DNA from 2 places in the Xylanibacillus composti genome. Region 2 is predicted to be linked to the other one. Evidence: riboswitches for the same ligand, from Rfam matches in the RefSeq annotation. Region 2 holds a riboswitch; the other holds the start of a gene.

Region 1 (12,438 bases), on a different contig from region 2:
TGTCAACGAGGTGAGAAATGATGGTGCGACCCTGGAAACACAAAACATCCGGCATATGGGCGGTATTGATAATGCTGCTCACCGTCTTTGCCCTATTTCCGGATGGTCCGGACGGCGGCTCGGAACAAGCCGTTCCCGTCTGGACAGACGTTACACGATCTGAAGAAAGCCTGCTGTACGCCTCCGGCCAGCCGGAGAAGAAGCCCCAGACGACCGACAGCCAGTCATCGGGACCAGGCACACCGAAGTCAGCTTCGCCCGGCGCCAATCCGGATGCGGCTGGAGATGCGCCAGTCAAGCCCAAATCGCTCAGCGAGCATGTTACCGAATACCATATTCAAGTAACGCTTGACGAGGCCAACAAGCGGTTGACCGGCACCGAGACCGTCACATGGAAAAACCCCGGCAGCCAAGCGGTCCGCAATGTCGTGTTTCACTTGTATCCCAACGCCTTCCGCTCGAAGGATACTACCTTCATCCGGGAATCGGGGGGACGGCTGCGCAACGATCAGATGGTAGAAGGCGGCTGGGGCGAAATGCGCATTACCGGCATTCGCCATTCAGGCGAAGGCGACCTGCTGCACCGTACCCGCTACCTGCAACCAGATGACGGCAATGAGCAGGATCGCACATTAATGGAAGTCAAACTGGCCGAACCGATTCCGCCTGGCGGCAAGGTCACCTTGCATCTGCAGTTTGAAGTAGATTTGCCGAAAGTGTTCGCCCGCATGGGCTACCATGATGACTTTGTCATGGCCGGACAATGGTTTCCCAAAATCGCCGCCTATGAGCGAAAGGGAACAAGAGGCCGGGCAGAGGAAGGCTGGAATCTTCACCAGTACCACGGCAACTCAGAGTTCTACGCCAACTTCGGGATTTATAGTGTGCAGATCAATGTGCCGGAATCCCATATTGTCGCTGCAACAGGTTTTCCTACCGGCAAAGCTTCTGTCACCGACGGCCGCAAGATATACCGCTTCTATGCCGACGATGTGCATGATTTCGCCTGGGCGGCTTCCCCCCATTTCGTATACGCCGAAGAGCCTTATGCCGACAAGAACATACCGGGGGTTAAGATCAAGCTGTACCTGGATCCGCTGCACGCCGATCTCAAGGAGCGCTATTTCTTCGCGGCCAAGCAATCCTTGAAAAAGTATAGTGAATGGTTCGGTCCTTATCCTTATTCCACCTTGTCGATTGTTGTTCCCCCGGGGGAAGCGAACGGGGCTGGAGGCATGGAATATCCTACGCTGATTACAGCCTGGGGCGCAGCCGAGGAGCAGCCGGACTGGTCGCTGGAGCAGGTGCTCGTTCACGAGATCGGCCATCAATATTGGTATGGCATAGTCGCCAGCAACGAGTTCGAGGAAGCTTGGCTGGACGAGGGATTCACCTCCTATGCCGAGGATAAGGCCATGAAGGCCATTTACGACTTGTCCGGCTATCTGCCGCTGCAGGCCGCTTCCCTTACGTCGCCTGCGCCGTTGAGGCAAAATTCGTGGGAGTTCGAGAATCACCGCCAATACGCAGACAATGTATATACGCGAGCCAAGCTCGTGCTTATCGATATCGAAAGACAGATTGGCGAGCAGCGCATGCAGCGCGTCATGCGCTCTTATTTTCAACAATGGCGCTTCAAGCATCCCGGGACGGATGACTTCCGCAAGGTGCTGGAGAAGGTCACCGGACAAAGCTGGGACCTCTACTTCCAACAGTATGTCCACGGCGGACTCGTTCGCGACTATTCCATTCGCAGCATTGAAGTGCGTCCCGTTGAAGATCAAGGGAGGACGCGTTACGAATCGATCATCGTGGCCGAGCGCAACGGCGGCTTTTACCGTCAAGTGCCAATTCGGTTCGGCCTGCAGAACGGCACGGTTCTCACCGAGCAGTGGGACGGGGAAGAGAGCGAGATGAAATTCAGAGTCATCCAGGACAGTCCCGTTGCTTGGGCTGCCATCGATCCGGATCGGCACAATGTGCTGGACACAAAACCGTCGAACAATTTTATGCGCAGCGAAGCCGACGAGGTATGGCGAACACGCTGGAATATCGGGGTGTCGCGCATGCTGGAAACGGTGATCGGCTTGTTCGCGTGGTGAGGGGAGCGCTATGTGGAATTACGTAAAAACGGGCTTTCATGCCGCCAAAGGTCATGCCGGAATCTGGCTGCTGTTGTTTCTGTACCAATTCGCCTGGGGGTTCTTTCTGTTCCGCTGGATTAACAGTACCGTTACTCCTCTGCTCAAGCGCTATCCGGGAGATACCCTAAGCTCTTCTGATGTCATGCTGTTCTGGGCGGAAGCTGAATTCTGGCTTACCCGCACTAAGGAAGTCATGCCTTATGTGTGGATGCTCGGAGCAGTGCTGCTGGCACGAATGGTCTTGACTCCGCTGCTGAATGCGGGACTCTACTATGCCGTGCATCAGCGAGGAATGACAGGCAAGCGCTCCAGAAGACCGTTCCTGCGGGGGATCCGGACTCTCGGCCGCGCCTTCACAATCGTCTATTGGCTCAAGACCGTCGCTGCACTGCTGCCGCTTCTCTACATAGTGCCATGGCTGCATCAGCTGACGCTATCCGCCGGCTCATGGTCCCTTTACATGGGAAAGGGATTGCCTGCAATAGCTTGCTATCTGCTCTACTTGGCCGTCTTGCAGCTCATTGCCATGTATGTGCAGTTCGGTATTGCGGCAGATCGTCCCGCCCTTTTTTCTCTCGGGCTTTTGGCGAAAGGGCTGCTCCCCGCTTCCTGCATAGGGCTCGCTATCCTGGCCATAGCGGCTGCAGCCGCCCTGTTCTCTGCAAGCGTGTCGCTGTTCTGGGCCGGGCTGGTCGCCGTCATTCTTCATCAGATCTATACTGTGATTCGACCGTTTTTCGGCATATGGCATGTAACAGCTCAGCATCTCCATTGGAAAGAGAAAGCGTCCCTTTAATCTGTAAAAGCACATTTTGCGCCAGGCTGTTTCCCGGACATACCGTTTGGGGGCAGCCTCTTGCCTATTTCTGGAACCTTCTAATCTCTCATGAATATTTTGAAGAAGAAGCAGGAGTTTTGCGAACTTTGTAGAATAGTATACGCTGTGTGCATTTTCGACATCTCAGGAGAAGTCGCCTAATTCCAGTATGGAAACGGGGGAACCAAGTTTCAGGGTGAATTGGCCGGCATCGTTCGCGGCCATAGGGAACCTTCAACCGAACCCGGTAGCTAACCTCGTAGGCGCGGAAGGAGTCTTGGAAATTGAAAAAGGCAACAGCGGCGGCTTTTGCCGTAATCATGATGCTTTCGATCTTTGTCGGAAGCGCCCATGCCGCAAGTCCGCTGCAGGAAAAAGTGGACGAGCTGCTAGGGAAGCCGTACAAAAGCGGCGGCACCACGACAAGTGGCTTTGATTGCTCCGGATTTACCCAGTATGTGTTCAAGCAATTCGACATCGAGCTGCCACGCAGTTCCCGTCAACAGGCTTATGCCACCGGCGAGGATGTAAAGAAAGAAGATCTGCGTATCGGCGATCTCGTATTTTTCAATACGAGCGGCAGCGGCATCTCCCATGTGGGCATTTATATGGGGGACGGCACCTTCGCCCATGCGTCCTATGACGGTGTAGAATACACGGATATGGACGATGCGTATTATGCCAAGCGCTATGTATCGGCGCGTCGGGTCTTAGGCCAATTCATGTATGAGAAGCTAACCCAAGAAGAAAGCAATCCAGCCAATTAAGCTGTTTCTCATCCTGCCTATATGCTGAACAAGTCCTTCCTGCAATCAGGAAGGACCTTTTTATTTGCCCGCCACAAGAAAGCCGCTCCCGGCCAGTGCGGGAACAGCTTCATACCCTAGCTCTTCACGGTTCTAGTGCAAAAAAGACGACAGGAAAGTCAATGACGGCCTCCTGCCCTTGCCGATCCTGCAATCCGGTAATTTCCACCTCCAGCGCCTCTCCGGGAGCGAAGGCAGTTATGCCGGAAGGACGGAAGATAATGCAATAAGGAATCCCGTACCCTTCGTTGTTCACTCGGAAAAATTCACCGTTCTCACTGACAACCGTGTCCTGGCGATCCAAGCGCCATACCTTTCCGTCAGATAACCGTTTCAGCGTTACCTTCACGCGCGATTCGTCCGGCTTCGCATATTTGTCTGGATTCAGAGACACCGACCACGGATCATTGCCAGGGAAAAATTCGATCGGGAAGTAGCCCTTGCCCGGCCAAGTGACATAATCATAAGCTATGTCTGCCGCGCGGCGCTCCTCCTGAATGACGCGCATTACCGAGAACTGATTGTGGAAGGCCTTCCCCGCATCTTCTCCCCAATGATCCGCATAGCCGAATCCCGTCGCTTGCAATGACGGCTCCAAAATCCATCTTCTATGTCCGACCTGCGCCATATTGTAGACGTCCTCATCCCGCATGTATTCCTTCACGGACACCGCCGGACTTAACCGTTCTCCTTCCAAGCCTGTGGACACTTCCGCTAATGATCCGCTGTAGCGGCTATAGTACTGCGCCAAGTTGCTGCTCTTGGCAGCCGCAAAGCCGCGGTTGTAGAAGTCCTGCGTCATCTGCGACGGCCTCGGCTCCGGCTCATGGGACAATTGTCCGTGCGCGGCCAGCAGCACAGCCCCGTATTGCGCTTCCTCGTTCAAGCCGGGGTCCGCCTTCACATTGTCCGGCAAGTCGGCCAGGTAACGCACGAAGTTGGTCATGGCGACGCCATCGGCAATGAATTCTTCCCGAAGCTGTCCGAGACCGTATGGTGCCGAAGTATCAGGCTGAATCACATATGGCACGCCTTCATACGTCGGTGTCAGCTCCTGCCATCTCGCCCGAATATCATCAATCGTTTTCCAATCGTCAGGAATCGAGACGGCCGGCCTCGTCTTCGAGGCATCCGTCTGCCAATCGAATGGGCCGCCCTCAGGCGGGGCAGCCTCCCCTGTCGGCTGGGACCAGCTGTACTTGTCGTCGTGGCCCAGCTCGTTGATGATTGCCGTTTTGCTTTCCGCATTCCACATGACCTCCGCGCCAAGCGCTTCCGAGACGAAACGCAGCGGCACCATCGTGGCCTGATTGACCAGTCTGGCGGGTGTCTCCAGATCCACTGTCTGGGCATCGATTAACGCATATTCCATACCGATTCCCAAGGCCAGCCGCCGCTCCCCCTTCCGCGCGGTCACCACTTTGGTCCGCTCGTTCCAATCCACCTCGGCAGACAGCGCCTCGAAGATCGGCCGCATCGGCACCAGCAGACGATCATTTGCATAAACCGGGTCTACCTGTACTTGCAAGTGCTCGCCATTTACAATAATACGCGCTTTGTCCGCTGCTTCTGTAGTCCATGGCGCTGAGGCCAGCATAACACTCAGACTGACAAGCATGACCATCATCCAGCCTCTATGAATCCAACGGCGCAGCCTCGTTGATTTGCCCAATCCGCCCATTCCTTCCCCTTGTCCTTTTTTTCTGCATCGGCTCATGCATACCTCTTCTTATCCTGAGTGTCCATGCTAGCAAAAAGCCTTTGCATCCGGCTTCGAGTCATTCCTTCTTTCATACGGGATTATAAATTCTTGATTTCTACTACTTTATTTTCGCTGTCCAACCGATATTCCCATTAGGGACTTCAAAATCGTCTTTCCCCCATGAAGTCCAAGCAGGGATTGTACGGTTTCTGTCGAATACTGTATAAATCTGCAGAATGGTTTTTTCGGACTATAGAAAGAGGAGTGTAGATATGGAAAAATCCACAGTTATCGGGGTTGTACTAGGTTTTTTGGCGGTTGGTGTAGGCATGCTCTTGAAAGGGGCCGGTCTTGCTTCTCTCTATAACCCGGCCGCATTTTTGATCATAATCGCCGGTACCGTCGCTGCCATATTTATTGGCTTTCCCATGTCAGATATCAAAAAAGTGCCGGCCCTGTTCAAGAAGGTGTTCAAAGCTCAGCAGCTGACGCCTAAGAAAGATGTCATCGCCATGTTTATGGACTGGGCGTCCATTACTCGCCGCGAAGGCCTTCTTGCGCTAGAAAGCAAAGTGGATGAAATCAACGATCCTTTTTTGAAAAATGGAATGCGTATGATTATAGACGGCAACGATCACGAGTTTGTGCGCGATGTCTTGATGGAGGAGATTTCGGCGACCGAGGAACGTCACAAGGTGGGCGCCTCTATCTTCACCCAAGCGGGCACCTATGCCCCGACTTTGGGGGTGTTGGGCGCGGTTGTCGGTCTGATCGCCGCTCTGGCCAATCTTAATGATATCGACAAGCTCGGCCCGTCAATCGCTGCTGCCTTTATCGCCACCTTGCTCGGGATTTTCACGGGTTACGTGCTGTGGCATCCGATTGCCAACAAGCTTAAGCGTCTGTCCAAGCAAGAAGTGGAAATCAAGCTAATGATGGTCGAAGGTTTGCTGTCCATCCAGTCCGGTGTCTCCACCATTGCCATCAGCCAGAAGCTGGCTGTCTTCCTGACGCCGCAGGAGCGCATGGAAGAGAGTCAAGAAAGCCAGGAGGGAGCAGCGAATGAAGAAGCACAAACAGCATGATCACGAGGAGCATGTCGACGAATCGTGGTTGATTCCCTATGCGGATTTGTTGACCCTTCTACTTGCGCTGTTCATCGTGCTGTTCGCTTCCAGTCAAGTCGATCAGAAGAAATTCGACGAGATTGCCAGTTCTTTAAGTGCTGCCTTTAATGGCGGGGCATCCTTGTTTGAGCCTTCTTCCATCATCCCGATCAATGAGGAAATTATGCCCAATCAGAGGGAGAATCGAAGGCATGATCAGGCAAGCGACAGCGAACAGAAGAAAAAGTTCGAACAAGAGACGGTCGACCTGCAAAACTTGAAGCAGGAGTTGGACCAATACATAGCGAGCAACGATCTGAGTACTGAGCTGGAGACGGGTCTCGATAACGAGCAATTGAAAATTATCATTCGCGACAATGCCTTGTATTCGTCCGGCAGCGCTGAGGTGAAACCGGAGGCGCGGAACTTGGCGGTGGCAATCAGCGATATGCTGAGCCACTACCCACAATATGAAATTGTGGTCGCCGGCCATACGGATGATATTCCTATCCATACCGCCGAGTTCCCATCCAACTGGGAGCTCAGCGCGAAGCGCGCGCTGAACTTCATGAAGATTTTGCTCCAGAACGAGGAGATGGACCCAGGACGCATCAGCTCTGTCGCGTACGGGGAGCAGCGACCGATCGCCACGAACCGGACTGCCGAGGGCAGAGCAGCCAACCGGCGCGTCGAGGTTTCCATCATCCGCACGATTCAAGATGTGCCGGACTCGACGATCGGTGTCGAAGACGAGAACTAAAGCAAATGGAAAAGAGCCTTCTCCCACTTTTTTGGGGAGAAGGCTCTTTCTTCTTATGGCTCACCCAGTTATTGCTCGCCCAGCAAAATACGTGCGTATGGGGAATCAATCGGCAGCATAATAACCGGCTCACCCTGGAAGGTCGTCTTATAACTGTCCAAGGTGCGGTACAACTGGTAAAATTCCGGGTTTTGTCCGTAAGCTGCGTTGAAGATCTTCGCCGCTTCCTCTTCACCCTCCGCTACGATTTCCTTTGCCCGCGCTTCCGATTGGGCAATCAAGACCTGTGCTTCACGGTCGGCAATCGCGATGATTTTCTGCGATTCCTCATCCCCTTCGGACAAGTAGCGGGCCGCGATCGATTGTCGGTCAGAGATCATTCGGCTGTACACGCTCTGCTTGTTTTCTTCCGGCAGGTCCGTACGCTTGATCCGCACATCGATAATATCAATGCCATAGCCGCTGCTATTAGCAATCGAAGCTACCTCGCGCGTAATCTCATCGTTCAAGTTGCCTCGTGCTGTATTCTCGCTGATAATTTCGCCGTACTCAATCTCGGACAGCTTCCGCCGCACGACGTTATATACCGCTGAATCAATCCGCTGTTCTCCGTAAGAGACTGTTTTCAGCGTACGCAAGTACGCACGCGGATCTTCAATCCGCCATACGGTATAGTTGTCAACCAGGATAGGCTTCTTGTCCTTGGTCAAGATCGAAGCAGGATTGCTGTTATAAATCTTCTGGTACTTCGGCAAGGTTTCTGTCGTTTCAATAAACGGTATTTTCAAATAAAGTCCAGGTTCTTGATGCACACGCTTGAACTCTCCGAATTGCAGAACGACTTTAAACTCGCCTTCCTTAACCACGAACATGGATGCGAGGAGCAATCCCAATACAATCACGACACCAACGCCGATTCCTGCCCATCTTCCGTTTTTCTTACTCATTGTGCGCCACTTCCTCTCGGCTGTGTCGTAGATTCGCTTGAAGAGCTGGATCGCGTATTCATCAGCTCATTCAACGGCAAGTATTTCACTGTATCGCCAGAACCGTCTGTGACGAAAATTCGCGCATTCGGCAAAATCGTCTCCAGTGTCTCGATAATCAAGCGACTTTCCGTTACTTGCGGGTTATTCTTGTAAGCCTCGTACAACGCGTTAAACTTGGCTACGTCACCTCTCGCGTTCAGAATACGGGATTCCTTCTCTGCTTCAGCCTGCTCGATCAATGCTTGCGCCTCACCCCGAGCCTTCGGAATCCGGTCATTCTCGTATTTCCGAGCGTTGTTGACCTTTGTATTCTTCTCCTCACGGGCATTCGTAACATCCCGGAACGCTTCCTGCACTTCCCCTTCCGGCGGTTCGATGTCTTGGAATTTCAAATCCTGGATGAAGATGCCGGTATTGTACTTTTCGTTAAGCTCATCGAGCTTTTCTTTGACCTGTGTCTGGACCACGGTCTTCCCATCGGTGATCACATAATCAAGCGGCTGCGAGCCGATGACGGATCGTATGGCGGCGCTAGCGGAATTGACCAGGAAGACTTCAGGATCTTCGATATTGTACAGGAATGCTTCCATATCGCCGACCCGCCATTCCACAACCGCATCTGCGGATACGATGTTCTCATCCCCGGTTATCATCAGCGCTTCGTCTTCTACCGCTACAATTTGCCCATTGTTCTCCCGATAGCCTATCTCGATGCGCTGCGTAATATTCGCTTGCACTTTGACAACCTGTTGAATCGGGTACGGCAACTTTAAGTGCAAGCCCGCATCGGATGTCGATGTGTACTTGCCGAATGTCAAGATAGCGGCCTTCTCTTGCTCTTGTACCGTGTAGAAGCTTGTCGAGCCCAGTACGAGCACGACGAGCACGATGATACCGATTGCAATTTTCCTCCCCAAATTTTTGGGCAACTGAGGCATTTGGGGCATCTGGGCCCGTTCATACTGCTGCTCATCCATGTCGCGAGATCCTCCCTTTTTAAACTACTCTTTCATACGTATTCTACAGCATCCGGTTTCAGAAATGGACATTTCTCAACAATTCCCTACAAGCAGTTGCAGTCATGTCCCTCCCCTCCCAGCGCGAAAAAAAAGACCGCCGCAGCGGAGCCATGCTCGCTGAAGACAGTCCTTCCTCTTCTCTATTGCAAATTGTCGCCAATCCAGACCTAGTAATAAGGAGAGATCAACAAGTATACCATGACGCCAGTGAAGCTGACATACAGCCATACCGGCATGGTCCACCGCGCAATCCGACGATGTGCCTCCACCTGCATATTCAGGCCGCGTACGACCGACAGCAGCGCGAGCGGCACATTTACAACTGCCAGCACAATGTGGGTAAACAAGACAAACAGATAGATCCCTTTCAGCCATCCTGGTCCGCCGAACTTGGCCGGTTCGGTCAGGAAGTGGTAAGTGACATAGCAAAGTAGGAAAAACGCCGTCGTCGTAAAGGCAGCAAATATAAAGCGACGATGAACCTTGATGTTCTTCTTCTTGATCGCGACGAGCGACAACACCAGGAACGAGAAGGTGAATACATTGAAGATCGCGTTCATGAGCGGCAGTATCGTCACGTCGAAAGGCACTTCTCCTTCATATCCCGGCAAAAAGAACAAAATCGCTATGATGATGATCAGCACCGCTGATAATGCATAGACGAACATATTCATAGCCTTGGTACGACCGTTAGTCAATTTCGATGAACCCATGCGCACTGCCCCCTCATCCAGACGTATCATCCGCCTCTTTTTATGCTTCACACTAAGTACTAGCTTAATGAATTCTACAGCAAAAAACAACGCCCCTCCTTCATGCAATTGTGACAGTTCGGGTACGATCACCAGGAGAATGGCATAAATAAGCTTGCTAACGGCCGATTGCACAGAGATCTTTGTCGCCGAGCCAGCAAGTGCTTCGGCTGCAGGACGTTGCGTGAACACTCCATATGTCGTACTATCGACATAAAACAATCATCAAGAGGAGTGCATCATGCAAACCATAGTGTATCCGCTGCGTTTTCGTCTTCCCGCAATTATCGGCCTGCTGGTCCTGTCCGTTCTTCTTATGGCCGGCTGTTCTTCCGCCCCCGATTCCGATGCGTCGGACAGCAATCGGATTTCGGCCAAGATCACCCGCGTCGTCGACGGCGACACGATGAAGGCCATGATCGGGGACAAGGAGGAGACGATTCGGCTGCTGCTTATAGACACGCCGGAAACAGTCCATCCCAACAAAGAGGTTCAGCCCTTCGGACCCGAAGCTTCGAACTTCGCTAAGGAAATGTTAACGGGTCAAGACGTCATGCTGGAATTCGATGTCTCGGAGCGCGATCGGTACGGGCGATTGCTTGCCTACCTCTGGATCGGGGACCGGATGTTCAACGAAATGCTGCTGGAGCAAGGCTTGGCTCGCGTGGCTGTGTACCCGCCCGACATCCGTCACGTTGACCGGTTCCGCGAGATCCAGAAGACCGCACAACTGGCCGGTGTTGGCATATGGAGTATCGAAAATTACGCGCAGGAAGATGGATTTCACGGAGAAATTGAACTTGCCGATGTGCGCACGCCGTCCGAAGACGAATTGAACGCCGCCAGCTCGGCGACTATTGAAATTTCCAGCGTCACCACTCCTGTCTATGCCGGAGACTATGCGGAGCTAACCGCCCGCGTTCGTCCCGGCGCCAAAGCAGAGATTGACGTCATTTATAAGAGCGGCTCCAGCCGTGCAAAGGGTCTGGAAGAGAAGACAGCCGATGAGAATGGCCTTGTGAGCTGGACGTGGCAAGTTGGATCGAACACATCGGCGGGAACCTGGTCGATCGTCGTGCGCAGCGAGGGAGAAAGTGTGCGTACGACGTTCGAAGTGAAGCAATGAAGAATGCCGAAGACTGAAAACATGAAGCCCGAAGACATGATCTGAAGCGCCTGCACCGGTTCTTCGGTCTTCGCATCCATACTTGGTATGCCGCGTCTGACGGCTAACGGAACTCACAGACCTTATTCGGCTATTTTCTGCGGTCTGAAAAGCGTAACGGAACTCACAGACCTTAATATGTGGGAATTAGCCTGAATGCCTGCAATTGCGTAACAATAAGCGCCGTGGGTTCCGTTAGAATGAACATTCATCGAAAAATAGGTAAATAACATCTCTCCGTTCCGTTAGCGCATGAAATCCTGCCGTGAAGTGCGCTATTCATTGAATATGAGAGCGCACGTTCCCTTTGATTTTCTTGAGCGCTTGGTACAAGTTCTCACTGCACGCCATCCCTCTTATTTGGCCGATCGGCTGGACGAAGATAGTCACACCCTTATTCCCTTATCTTTTTTCAGTGATCCATACTCGCACTATATACTAAGCTTATTCTGTTCCACCTTGTAATCACCGCCCTTCTTTCAACCAATTAAGACAGACCAGGCACGCTAACAAATAGGAATTGGAAATTAATTAGCAACTTTCTGATCTAATTCCTCGTCTAAATATTAGCGCAGCAAGATCAGCCAAAGCGCAACTTGTGAAAGGAGCGAAAAAAAATGAAAATGAATACAGTTTCATTCGTTGTGGGGGCTGCTGCAGTGGCACTCCTTAGTTATTCTGCAATTTCTCATGATCAGGCTGAACAAAGCAAACCTTCGGTGACAGAAATCAGGATCAGCTTGGAAGAACATCAGCAGATGACAGAAACGGTTCAACGCTACTTGGAAGGAACGATTAACGAAGACGAACTGGCAAGTGCCCAACGGCTTCTGGATCGAAATCCTGAATTGGCAGCTACTGTAGAAAGAAAACGTACCATAAAGAATCAAAATCTTCCCAAGATATCTCGTGAAGACTATGAACGCATGGCCACAATTATACAGAAAGTAAACGAGGGAGAATTGCCGGAATCCGCACTGCAAGACGCTCAACCGTTGATCGAGCGAAACCCTTACTATTTGCACACTCACGATTAAACCGGACTAATCAAAAGCACATTTAGAAAAAAGTCAGCCTCTTGAAAGATAGCACTGCAAAACACAACCTAATTTCTTATCCAAAATCGTCTGCTGACACCTACAGGCGATTTCTTGTGTGAATCTACTTTATCAATTTAT
Region 2 (12,438 bases):
GATCATGATCACGATATGTTCCAGCGGAAGCTCCTCTTCCAGCAGCCTCATTACAATCGGCGTTGTGATGTAGTACGGAAGATTGGCCACAACGCTTACGGCTTCAACATTGTGGAAATGCTCGGCAAACAATGCATGCAAATCCTCCTTCAGCACATCGCCATGCATGACCTTGACATGATCCTGCTGCCCCACAGTCTCGTCCAACACCGGCAGCAGCCTCTGGTCGATCTCCAGGGCAACTACAGTGCCCGCTTCATCCGCCAGGTATTGGGTCAAGGCGCCGATTCCCGGACCGATTTCTAGGGCCCCCTTGCTCTTGTTCAATTGCGCCGCATCTACGATACGTCGCAAGATATTGCCGTCGGTCAAAAAATTTTGGCCAAGACTCTTCTTGGCCGAGATGCCATACTTCGCCAGAACCTCCCGGGTTCGGCTTGGCACCGCGATTTTATCCGTCATGGCGATTGCTCTGCCTCCTCAACTGCATGTCCGCGGGCGAATGCCTGTTCCATGGCGACCAGCGCCGTCCGAAATTCTTCCTTGCTGATGGCAAACATTCTGCAGCGTTTGTACAGCTGCTTGCCGTTGCAGTAACCGATATGGAGCGCCTTGCCCAGCAATCGCCGCCTTTCGGCGGCCTGCGGATGGACGATCAGTCCCGCGTCGAGCAGATCATTCCATTCTATTTCTCCTTCTTCAGGGGGAGCTTCTGTCTTCACGAGCTGCAAGGCACGGCGAATATCTTCGTCGGAAGCATTTTCCACGCCGATGTCGTCCTTGTATGTAGCTGCTTCCACATCAATGAATGCGTGCTTGCACCCCGGCACCTTCTGACTAATGATCTTGCGTATGCGATCCCCGGCAAAATCCGGGTCGGTAAAAATGATAACACCGCGCCGAGCTTGCGCCAATCGAATCCGCTCAATCACTTCTTCGGAAAGTGCCGAGCCCCCTGTTTCTATCGTCTCCGCCTTCACCGCGCGGCGAATGGCAGTTGTATCGTCCTTGCCTTCCACCACAATAATTTCCTTGATCATGGATAGCTTCCCCCGCCACTCAATTACCCACGAAAGCAACGTGAAGCTTCGATGCGTTTGCCGATTGCTTCCGCAGGCCAGATGCCAAAGAAAAAAGAAGAGGTGTCTGCCTCTTCTTAGTATTGTAACACGTTCGACCGCTTTTCATCGATATTCGTCTCTGACCCACCTGCTATTTCAGATCAGGGGGATTCGGACCAATAATATACACGGTATGGCCTTTTTTACGGCCGAATGCATTGGCTTCAGCCTCACTCTCGACATAAACATCGACCTTATTGCCTTTGATCGCGCTGCCGGTATCCTCCGCCTTGCGGAATCCAAACCCCTCAATGTAGAACCACCAGCCAAGTGGAATGACATCCGGATCGACTGCAGCTGTTCGGCCTTCGCTTACCGTTGTGCCCGTATACGTAATCCCGTAATTCGGATGCTCCTCGCTCTTGCCCGTGGAGCCAACACCCGCATCATAGGCTGTCAGAGTTACGTTCTCCAGTATCTTCTTCACGCCAAAGGTGACGCCGTCTTTCGTTACAGTCTGCACATCCGGAGAGGTCGCGGACAAGACAGCTACCGGATTGCGCGTTCCTAAAGCCACTACCTGATTCTCAGGTTGTTGCTTGATGTTCTCTTCGACAACCTCGGACGAAACCAGTTGGCCGTCTTCCCATACCTGCTTGACCTTCTTCACCACAAGACCGTCTTGACCTTCTTGCACAATCCGTTCCTTGCCCTTCAGCAAATTGTTGTCCTGCTCGGTAACGACTTCGTGCGGCACTACTTCCTCAATCTCTTCCAGCACCGTCTTCACGCGAACAACGGATACATCCATCTCTGCTTTTACCTTAGCCTGCAGGGACGGCACAACCCGATCTTCCGTACCCAGAGCAATCTCCCATTCCCGCAGCGCTGCCTGTACGGTATCCGCTGTCGTCACGCGACGCTCTGTAACGCCGTCAACAGTTACTTCGACCTCTACAGCGTGTCTGACCTCAATCGTGTCCCCGTCTCGTATGCTCTCGTCTAGCGAGACAGACACCCAATCTTCTTCTCCTAATTCGACCCTCTGTTCTTCCAGCAATGACATAACATCTGATTGGCGGGTATCCACCTGCTTGGGCTCCCCGTCGACGATCAGCGTTACCTGCTTCTCTTGGAGCCCTTGCCAAGCCAATCCTGTGGCCAGTACCAATATGGCCAAGAGTCCGCAGCCCAAGCCGACGATTTTTTTATGTGCTTGGATCCAGCTTAAAGCGATGGACATGCCGGATGGTTGCCTATCCTGGGTGGTTTGCTGCTTTGCCCCCATGTGAATCGGTCCTCCTTCATGGTCTTCCTGCTTTCTGGATTTGCAAGAAAGCTTAAATGACCTGAGATTGGCCAATTTCCCAGCTTGTTCACCTCCTCCACACACTCTATGCGGAAGGGTGTACAATTATCCCAAATTCCTGAACCCACGGAAGTGAGGCCATGCTCCGAAGCATAAACCGAAAACTTCTGCAGGACCCGGTGTATGACAGTACAGGATTTTGTCTTTTTTCTACACCTACAAAAAAAAGCCGGTGAAGAGGAAACCCCTGCCGCGGCTTTTTCGTCTTGAAAAAATCCGAGATAAAATGGTTGCTCTCTAAAAACGCTGACGAGGTTAGCTGTCGGGTTCGGGTCAGAGTTCACCCTATTTGCAACTTTTTCCCCGGATCGCTCCGCAAGATATTGTCCGCAAAATTCACCCCGAATGGTTGGGTCCCCCGTTTCCCTTGGAAGGAAACTTAGCGATTTCTGGAAATTGGCACTTCTTACGTTCTACAGAGAGTTTACGCGCTATGAATAGGGATGTAAAGAACATGCAAATGAAAAAAAACCGATGAAAAACGCTTACATTGGCGTTTATCGATCGGTCTTGTCCTATAGCGAGTATTTCTCGGCCACTCCCACGATTTATCTCTCGTTTTCGTCCTTTTGTAAAGGAATGGAAAACAATTTCAGCGCATTTCGTGTGGTAATAGAGGCTAATTCTTCAATTTCCAAGCCTTTAATTTCCGCCGCCGCTTCTGCCACATAGCGCACATATGCCGATTCATTTCGCTTCCCGCGGAATGGATGCGGCGTCAAATAGGGGCAATCCGTTTCGATGAGTAGACGGTCAAGCGGTACTTGGGCAAGCACTTCTTTCGGCTGTTTGGCATTCTTGAACGTAATGGGCCCGCCGAACGAAATATGGAAGTTCATGTCGAGACAGCGCTTCGCAATTTCCCAACTGCCGGAGAAGCAATGCATGATGCCGCCAACTTCAGCCGCATTTTCCTCCTGGAGAATGTTGACCACATCTTGATGTGCGTCCCGATTATGGATGATAATCGGCAGCTTCAGCTTGCGCGCAAGGCGAATCTGCTCGCGGAATACCTGCTGTTGAACATCCTTGGGCGAGGTATCCCAATAATAATCCAACCCGATTTCTCCAATTGCCACTACCTTGGGGTGCGCGGTCAGCGACTCAATCCAGGCCAGATCCCCTTCCTGCATCGTAATGGCATCCTGGGGGTGCCAGCCGACAGCGGCGTATATCCATTCATATTGCTCCGCCAGCGCCATTGTGGTCGGGATCGTTTCCCGATTGAATCCGACATTAACGATATAGTCTACGCCATTGTCCCGGGCACGTTCGATCATCGCTTCGCGCTCTTCTTCAAACTTGGCTGAATCCAAATGTGCATGGGTGTCAAATAACATCGTAATAAACTCCTGTTTCAAAATATTTGTTTTGGTTTATCTATTATATAGAAGTTCTTCAGGATAATACAAATGATGCGTACCCAGCTGAACACCGCTAATGGAACGAATGATGTCGGATTTACGTGAAATTTCGATGAGCTGCCCTCTTTCATTTAAGATAAGTATGGGCGGCTTGTCGCCAATTTGCCCCGGACGATATACATCGTAAGGAAGGTCAGCGGGAAAATCGATCTCCATATAATAATCGGGATCGAGACCGCGCTCACGCAGCTTCTGCTCCATTCGCGCAATTTCTTCATGGTCGATTTGCTCCAAGATGCTGTACTTGAACAGACGGCGATGAAGGAACCGTTCGCACAAGTCGCGCAAAATCGGGTCTTCCTCTTTCGTCCATTGCATGAAGGCTAACTGGACCAGCGATTCATCGAGCTCCAGGTAATCATCAATCGTCAGAGTCTGTGCGAGCAGTCGCTCCAAGGGGGGAAGCATGAAACGAAACGCGTAGGCTTCTTGATGGAGCTGCTTCGCTCTGCGGAAAATCTTCCGCAGAACAATTTCCGAGCTACGCGTGACTGGGTGGAAGTACACCTGCCAGTACATTTGGTAACGAGCCATCAAATAGTCTTCCACCGCGTGCATGCCGCTTTCCTTAATGATGATCTTATTCTGATAAGGGCGCATCACGCGCAGTATTCGTTCCAGATCAAACGTGCCGTAATTAACACCGGTGAAATAGGCATCCCGGAGCAAATAGTCCATGCGATCTGCATCCATTTGACTGGAGATCAGGCTGACTGCAATTTCCGGCTGATACTTTTTCTCAATGATTGCCGCCACCTTACCCGGAAAGTCAGCCGAAACTTGTCGAAGCACGCGATTGATTTCTGTATCTCCCAATATAATGCGGCAGGTCCATTCTTCATGATGCACATGAAATACAGGCTCTATGGAATGCGAGAACGGGCCATGGCCGACATCGTGCAGCAGCGCCGCGCACAAGCAGATCAATCGTTGATCCTTGGGCCAATCCGGGTCCTGCCTGCGTTCAAATTGGGAAATGATCTTCCTGGTAATTTCATAGACCCCAAGAGAATGGGAAAATCGGCTATGCTCGGCACCATGAAATGTATAAAAGGAAGTGCCCAGCTGACGGATGCGGCGCAAGCGTTGGAACTCTTTCGTGTTGATGAGCTCCCATATGATGCTGTCCATCACATAGATGTACTTGTGTACAGGGTCCTTGAAAACTTTTTCTTCCGGCATAGGTTTCGACACAACGCTAGCCTCCTTTGAACTTTGAACATATTTCGACACATTTCTGCCTGAATTTGAATACTTTGTCGAAGGGTGTAGATTTTCCACTGACATTTTTTTCATCAATTTACCTGTCGCCCAGTCGCAAAATTGCTTTGAATTTTCACAAAAATATGGTGAAATTTTTATGTATTTTAAGAAAATATAAAAATTCGCGCGCGTCAATTTGGTTTGACTGTTTTGGGAATCGTTGGTATCATTAACTTAAATCTTATGTCGAATCATGACGAGAATCATGACAAATAGAGAGGAGTCTGTAATCTATGTTAAAATCAACTGGTATTGTAAGAAAAGTAGACGAACTGGGACGCGTTGTTATTCCTATCGAGCTTCGTCGTACGCTGGGCATTGGCGAGAAGGACGCATTGGAAATTTATGTGGATGGCGAGCGCATTATTTTGAAAAAATATGAGCCTGCTTGTATCTTCTCCGGCAATGCAGAAGAGCTGATCTACTTCAAAGGCAAGATGATCAGCAAGGAAGTTGTCAAGGAATTAATAGATTTATATAATTCCATGACAAACGAATAAATATAGTATATAATAGCATTAGAACTATTGTTAATTCTAACCTTTTCATATCTCCTTATCATCCCCGATCTGCGTGTATAGAGCGTTGAACGGGGACTTTTTTTTATTGAATGGGGTCCCTTTCATCCAGTCTAGGAATATCCTTGTCCGTGTATCCCTATTCATTATAGCATGGTTGTTGGCGATGTTACGAATACGCTGCGCCGCCGAATATCACCCGAAATGTTGGCCGGCACTTGCGGCCTGCCTATTCAGGAAGCTGCTCCAACAGCTCTCGGTATATGTCGCGCTTGGTGACTCCCCGCTCCCCTGCCGCCTTCTTCATGGCATCTTTGCGGGACAATCCCTGCTCCTCGTACCTGGCCACATGCTCCGCCACGGACCAGCTTTTCCACTCTGGCTCAGAAGCTGTTGACCATGCAGCCGAATCCCCTTCCTTCCAGCCTTCAACCAGCACGCAATATTCGCCCTGCGGCGGCTTCTCCTCTACCCAGACAAGCAGTTCTTCCAGCGAACCTCTGGCGAATTCTTCGAATTTTTTGGTCAGCTCCCTGGCGAGTACAGCTTGGCGGTTCCCCCAGCTTTGATAAATACGTACAAGCATTTGCTTCACTCTGTAGGGCGATTCATAGAAAATGGCCGTTCCCGGATAGTGCTGTGTCCTTTGCAAGAGCTGTTCCGCCTGTTTCTTCTCCCTTGGAAAGAATCCATAGAAGCTGAATTCGCCCGTAGGCAATCCGGAAGCGACCAAGGCGGTCAATGCCGCATTCGCTCCAGGGATCGGTATAACCTTGATGTGCTGGTCCAGTGCTTTGCGCACCAGATCGTGTCCCGGGTCGGAGATGGCCGGAAGCCCGGCATCGCTTACCAAGGCTACCACCTCTCCTGCAGCCATGCGCCTGACGAGTTCCTTGCCGCTTGCTTCGCGATTATGTTCATGGTAGCTTACCAATTTGCCCTCGATTTCGAAATGTGTCAGCAGCTTGCGCGTTTGACGCGTATCCTCCGCCGCGATCCAATCCGCTTCCTTCAGCATCCGCACAGCCCGGTACGTCATGTCCTCCAAATTGCCAATAGGTGTCGCAACTACATAGAGTGCTCCTTCCTGGCGCGTTGCATCAAAGCTTCTTTGAATGCCTGTCATGGATTCTCCCCTCCTGTAAGCGACGATTGTTCTCCATAATATATATCCCATAGTTCCTTCGTATACTGTCCGTCCTCTCCGTATACGATGACTGGCGGAAGAAGCCGAATATCCGGTTTCCCATCCCGAGTCGCTTCCACCAGAACCATGTTGGCTTCTTCCCCTACACGCGGATGGACGAATCGGATGCGCTTCGGCTCCAAGCGAACGCTTCGCATGGCTTCCATAATGTCGGCCAACCGTCCCGGGCGATGCACGATGCTGGCTTTCCCCCCTGATTTCAAGTGACGCGCACAGGCAGCGATCAGCTCATGCAGCCCCCCGTTCAGCTCATGTCGTGCCGCAGCCACATGCGGATTCACATTGGCTTCCCCTGTTACGGGCCGCATATACGGCGGATTCATCGTGACCAGATCGAATGTTCCGTAGCCCGTTGTTTTATAATAGTCTCGCACATCCGCACATACCATTTCGATTTGCTCCTGCAGCTTGTTCCACTCCACACTCCTGCGGGCCATATCCCACAGCTTTTCTTGAAGCTCTACGCCGGTAATTCGGGCTTTCGTCCTTGTAGAAAGCAGAAGGGGAATGACTCCGTTCCCTGAACAAAGATCCAGAATGCGGCCTTTGGCCGGCACCTTGCAAAATCGTGCGAGCAATACCGCATCCATGGAAAAACTGAATACTTGCTTGCTTTGAATAATGCGCAGTTGATGGGTTAGCAGATCATCGAGCCTTTCCCCAGAACGCAATGGTGGTTGAGCCTGTATCACGCCGATTGCCTATCCTCCTTTGGAAATCCGAAAGCCGCAGGAATCGCGTCCCTGCGGCTTCTCACCTTATTTATTCAGAAATGACAAACAGAACAAGCAGTCGCCTTCTGTCCGCAAATGACCGTAATACACATTGCAGATGTGGAAACCTTCGTGGTACAGCCTAGCCAGGTTGTCATAACCTTCTCCCGGAGTGGGAACAGCCGTTTGCGCTTCCTCTTCCTTCGGATGCTGCGCCTCCCCGACTTTGTCAGCCTGGTGCGCGTCATGCTTCAACAGCTTCCGAAGCTGTTGATTTTCAATGGCCAGACGCTTGTTCTCTTCGAGCAGAAGGATGACATTCTTTTTGACCTGGCCAATTTCCCCGAGTGCTTCATTCATGCGATCTTCCAGTTCATGCACTTGTCTGTACAGCTCTTCGTTTCTCTCCACACTTTCACCCCAAGCAACCACGGCTATTCTTAGATTTGCACTGCCAAGGCAACTTCATAACCAGCGATTTCGCCTAACCATACCGCAACTTGCAAATCGTGGCTGACCCGGAATGTTTGGACCTGATGAAATTGCCTTCTCCTGCACGCTATACTTGCAATGCTACATCATCCAGTGAATATCTCTTTGTCTTGCCGGTTTCCTTGTTCTTGACCTGCACGAGACGTTCTTCCACAATCAGTGCAGTCACGCGGCCTTCCCCATCTGTTGTCATGACGGAGCTTCCAACTTCAGGCCATTCTTCCTTGGCGCTTTCGTAATTATCGTGCTCGTACTTCAGACAGCACATGAGGCGCCCGCAAAGTCCTGAGATCTTGGTCGGATTCAGGGACAAATTCTGATCCTTCGCCATCTTGATGGAGACCGGCTCGAAATCGCCGAGCCAAGTGGAACAGCATAAGGTTCTACCGCAGGGACCGATGCCGCCAAGCATCTTCGCTTCATCCCTGACTCCGATTTGCCGAAGTTCAATGCGTGTCCGAAATACGCTGGCCAGATCCTTGACCAATTCCCGGAAATCCACACGGCCGTCAGCAGTAAAGTAGAAGATCACTTTGTTGCGATCGAATGTGTACTCTACATCGACCAGCTTCATTTCCAGCTTGTGCTGCTTGATCTTCTCCAAACAGATTTGGAAGGCATCTCCTGCCGCCTTCTTGTTCTGCTCCACCACGTCAGCATCCTTCTGGTCCGCAATACGGATTACTTTCTTCAGAGGAAGAACGACATCCGCATCGTCCACCAGCTTCTTCCCGATCACAACGCGACCATATTCAATCCCTCTGGCTGTCTCGACAATGACGTGGTGTTCTTGCTCTATCGGCAATTCGATCGGATCGAAATAATATATTTTGCCTGCTTTCTTAAATCTTACGCCTACAACCGAATACATGCTACCCCCCCTGAACGCGGACAGCCAGCTGCTCCAATGCCAAGGCCGGATTCACATTCGCGCGAATCCGCTTTTTCGCATCGACAGCGGCTTCCATACAAGCCACCCATTGATCGGGTCCGCGCAAAAATGCTTGTTTGGCCAGCCATGCTTCCTGGTCTGGAAACACCGCCTGTTCCTTGCGGCCAAGCTGATACTGAATCATATCCTTAAACCATAAGGTGAGTAAGTCTAAAAAGAGATCTAACTGCTCCGCAACCGGAGGCTTCAACACCTTCTGATGAATAGTCAGCTGAGCAGATGCCCAGTGCGTCAGACACTCCTGCCCTAATTGTATCACTAGGTTTCTAATTTCTGCAAACGCATTTAATTGGATAATTGTCCTCGCCGCTTCCAAGCCGGAAGTTACATGAACGGCTGCACGGCTGAGAACAGGATCTGCCCCTTCAGCAAGCATCGCTTCAAGCATCGCTTCCTTCGCTAACGGAACGAAGGGAACAAGCTGAACTCTGGACAGGATGGTTGGGAGCAAGGCTTGCACATGATCGGTCAGCAGGACGGCCAATGTTGGCGAGAACGGCTCCTCCAGAAATTTGAGCAGGCTGTTGGCAGCTTCAGCCGTCATTCGCTCAGCTTGTCCGATCATATATACTTTGCGCTGACCGCGCGATGCCTGGTAGGCCAGATCTTGCTGCAGCTGACGGATCTGCGCAATCTTGACGGAGGCCCCATCCGGCTCCACCCACAGCACATTCGGATGATTCATATGCTCTACCTTGCGGCACTCGACGCAGTGGCCGCATGCATCGCCGTCCTCCAGCCGGGATAAACACATCACGGCCTGAGCCAGGGCTAATGCCATCGCCTTCTTGCCTGTTCCTCGTGGTCCTGCGAAGAGGTAGGCATGCGACAACGAATCCCGATTCAAGGCCGTGAGCAGCATCTTCTTGGCTTGCTGTTGCCCATATACATGTTGAAAAGCCATGATTTCGACTCCGTTCTATTGCTTAGAAAAATACATTAATCAATAGTCCTTGAATTTCCCCGATGCGTCTCAACAGATCAACCTGGCCTTCTTCCCGCTCCAGCATATCGTCAGCCAGCTCCAGCAGATGCCTGTCGATATCCTCTAGAATGCGATAGCGCTTGCCACGGCCGCGTCTGTCCCAACCGCGGGTTTCCTTCAAGTGAACGCCGCGGCGGGCAGTTTCCTCCAAGAAGGCGCGGATCATGGTTTTATATGCTCGCAGCTCGCGAACCGTCATCGACTTGGCCAGCCGCTCTCCCTGTTGGCGAATTTCCTCAATCCTGCGCTTTAGCTGTTCCTCCGTTGCCCGTTCCTGCTGCTGCTGCATCATATCGGAAAAGCCTCTTGGACTGCTCGTCTGCGACAATGCTTGCTCCGTCCGCTTAAGCTCGTTAATCGTCGAACGCCAACCAGGGTTAATCTTCACTGCAATCTACTCCTTGCCCGCTTAGCCTGCAATAGGCGTAATACTTAACGCTGTTGTCAAAAATGCTCAAATCGCTCTACAGGAAGCACAAATACAGCGGCGCCTCCCACTTGTACCTCGACCGGAAACGGAATATAGGAATCGGTCGTGCCCCCCATTGGTGAAACCGGCGTTACTAACTGATCGCGTACTTGACAGTTGGCCTTGATCGTTTTCATGACTTCAGGAATGCATTCATCCTCAATCCCGATCATAAAGGTCGTATTGCCCGCCTTCAAAAAACCGCCGGTGCTGGCCAGCTTCGTTGCGCGGAAGCCTTCCTTCACCAGGGCGTTTGCCAACCGGTTGCTGTCCTTGTCTTGCACTACCGCAATCACCAGTTTCATAGTGAGCCCTCCCTTAATCATATCATCAGTTACACGAAAATAATGAATGCGTTTACATGCGCATAATATATAGTATTTTCATGTATCATTCATTATACAATATGTCGGACAAAGATGATAGGTTCTTTATCTCTCGACAATTGGCCCGTTCCATTTTTTTTCGATAAGCGCTATTGCCTCGTCCTTCAGCTGCTCTACGGGTTGATCGGCATGAATCCGGCAAATCCTTTCCGGAAATCGTTCTGCAAGCAGGCGGTACCCCTGGCGAATGCGCTCATGGAAGTCCAGCCTTTCCAAGTCCAGCCGGTTCACTTCACGCTGTTCATTGTTCGCGATGCGAGCAAGCCCTGCCTCGGGATCCAAATCCAACCAAAGCGTTAGAGAAGGCAGCACTCCTTCGGTGGCAAATTGGTTAATCTCATAGACTTCATCCACACCCAATCCGCGAGCGTATCCTTGATAGGCCAACGAACTATCGATGAATCGGTCGCACAGCACCAATTCGCCCCGTTCCAGCGCAGGCTTGATTCGCTCCACCCAATGCTGGCGCCTTGCCGCTGCATAAAGCAGCGCCTCAGTCCTTCCGTCCATCGCCGTATTCGACCGGTTCAAAATAATCTCGCGGATTTGTTCGGCAATGTCAATCCCGCCAGGTTCTCTCGTGGCCACTACACGTTGTCCCTTCAGCTCAAAGTGCCGGGCAACCGCCTGAATCAAAGTGGTCTTCCCTGAACCTTCTCCGCCTTCAAAAGTAATAAATCCATTATGGTTCATCTATCGTCTCTCTCCAATCTCCTGTAAACCTTCCACGATAACTCGCACGGAGGCAAGCTTGCTGTCCTCGGTTCCTTGAAATCGCGCGCCTGCATCACGAAGCCGGATCGCTTGCATCCATAATTGGTCTGTCAGCCTCTCTCCCTTGCAAACCAACGGAATGCCAGGGGGATAAGGTATGATCATTTCAGCCATTTTTCTGCCCTTCGCCTGTTCCAATGGAACAAGCTCAGTTTGGGACGGGAGTTGCCAGTCTGCCAAGTCGACGGGATCGCTTATGCTTGACGCGCTTTCTAACTCACTGGGGCTCCATCCTTCCCCGTCTGAAAGTGACTGTGCATTTTTTGCGTCATCCATGCCAACTTGTTGCTCGTTTCCAATTGGCCGCGTCTCTCTGTCGATTAAGGAGATTTCCGCGCATTTGCCAAATGCGCCGAACAACTGCTGCGCATCTTCCTTAGTTGACGCGTATGTGAAGACCAGCAGCACACCACGCGGATCAGCCATTTCGATCATGCAGTTGTGCTGCTCGAGCCGTGCTTGCAGGGTATAGCCGTCCAGCTCCCCCGTCCGATCAAAAATATATAGCTTGAATGGATCGACTTTCCGCTTCCATGCATCTCCCGACTGCAACAGCGCATGTTGCACCATATCTGTTACGGCAAATCGGGGCAATGCTTGCATGCTCAGTCGGAAGCTAAGTACGGCGTCGAGCCCTTGTTGAATCATTCTGCTTCCATCTGCGGCCCAATGCTTGCGAAATGCGTCAAGCGAGGCGAGAATAGGATAGGAAGGACTTGAGGTCTGTACCATGGACAAGCATTGGCGCACTCTAGCTGGATCAACGCGATCCCCGCGCAAGTGCAGGAATCCTCCCATAGTCAGTCCGCCTCCCATTTTGTGAGC

The links. Region 2 has a riboswitch for cyclic di-AMP ahead of XYCOK13_RS00450 (resuscitation-promoting factor). Riboswitches for the same ligand answer to the same signal wherever they lie in the genome.
Region 1: another riboswitch for cyclic di-AMP. It lies ahead of XYCOK13_RS01510 (C40 family peptidase); the one in region 2 lies ahead of XYCOK13_RS00450 (resuscitation-promoting factor).

Annotation. Positions count from the first base shown of each region.
Region 1 is NZ_BOVK01000004.1:28,695-41,132, reverse strand. It holds gene XYCOK13_RS01520 (M1 family metallopeptidase) at 18-2,102, shown strand; gene XYCOK13_RS01515 (hypothetical protein) at 2,113-2,940, shown strand; cyclic di-AMP (ydaO/yuaA leader) riboswitch at 3,107-3,241, shown strand; gene XYCOK13_RS01510 (C40 family peptidase) at 3,246-3,728, shown strand; gene XYCOK13_RS01505 (stalk domain-containing protein) at 3,853-5,484, opposite strand; gene motA (flagellar motor stator protein MotA) at 5,742-6,554, shown strand; gene motB (flagellar motor protein MotB) at 6,532-7,335, shown strand; gene hflC (protease modulator HflC) at 7,404-8,282, opposite strand; gene hflK (FtsH protease activity modulator HflK) at 8,279-9,301, opposite strand; gene XYCOK13_RS01480 (DUF420 domain-containing protein) at 9,511-10,017, opposite strand; gene XYCOK13_RS01475 (thermonuclease family protein) at 10,337-11,221, shown strand; gene XYCOK13_RS01470 (hypothetical protein) at 11,878-12,297, shown strand.
Region 2 is NZ_BOVK01000002.1:1,959-14,396, reverse strand. It holds gene rsmA (16S rRNA (adenine(1518)-N(6)/adenine(1519)-N(6))-dimethyltransferase RsmA) at 1-462, opposite strand, end outside; gene rnmV (ribonuclease M5) at 459-1,040, opposite strand; gene XYCOK13_RS00450 (resuscitation-promoting factor) at 1,213-2,349, opposite strand; cyclic di-AMP (ydaO/yuaA leader) riboswitch at 2,659-2,825, opposite strand; gene XYCOK13_RS00445 (TatD family hydrolase) at 2,979-3,770, opposite strand; gene XYCOK13_RS00440 (HD domain-containing protein) at 3,807-5,048, opposite strand; gene XYCOK13_RS00435 (AbrB/MazE/SpoVT family DNA-binding domain-containing protein) at 5,351-5,617, shown strand; gene rsmI (16S rRNA (cytidine(1402)-2'-O)-methyltransferase) at 5,865-6,761, opposite strand; gene XYCOK13_RS00425 (tRNA1(Val) (adenine(37)-N6)-methyltransferase) at 6,758-7,540, opposite strand; gene yabA (DNA replication initiation control protein YabA) at 7,601-7,966, opposite strand; gene XYCOK13_RS00415 (PSP1 domain-containing protein) at 8,115-8,918, opposite strand; gene holB (DNA polymerase III subunit delta') at 8,920-9,903, opposite strand; gene XYCOK13_RS00405 (YaaR family protein) at 9,926-10,372, opposite strand; gene darA (cyclic di-AMP receptor DarA) at 10,429-10,758, opposite strand; gene tmk (dTMP kinase) at 10,885-11,532, opposite strand; gene XYCOK13_RS00390 (aminotransferase class I/II-fold pyridoxal phosphate-dependent enzyme) at 11,533-12,438, opposite strand, start outside.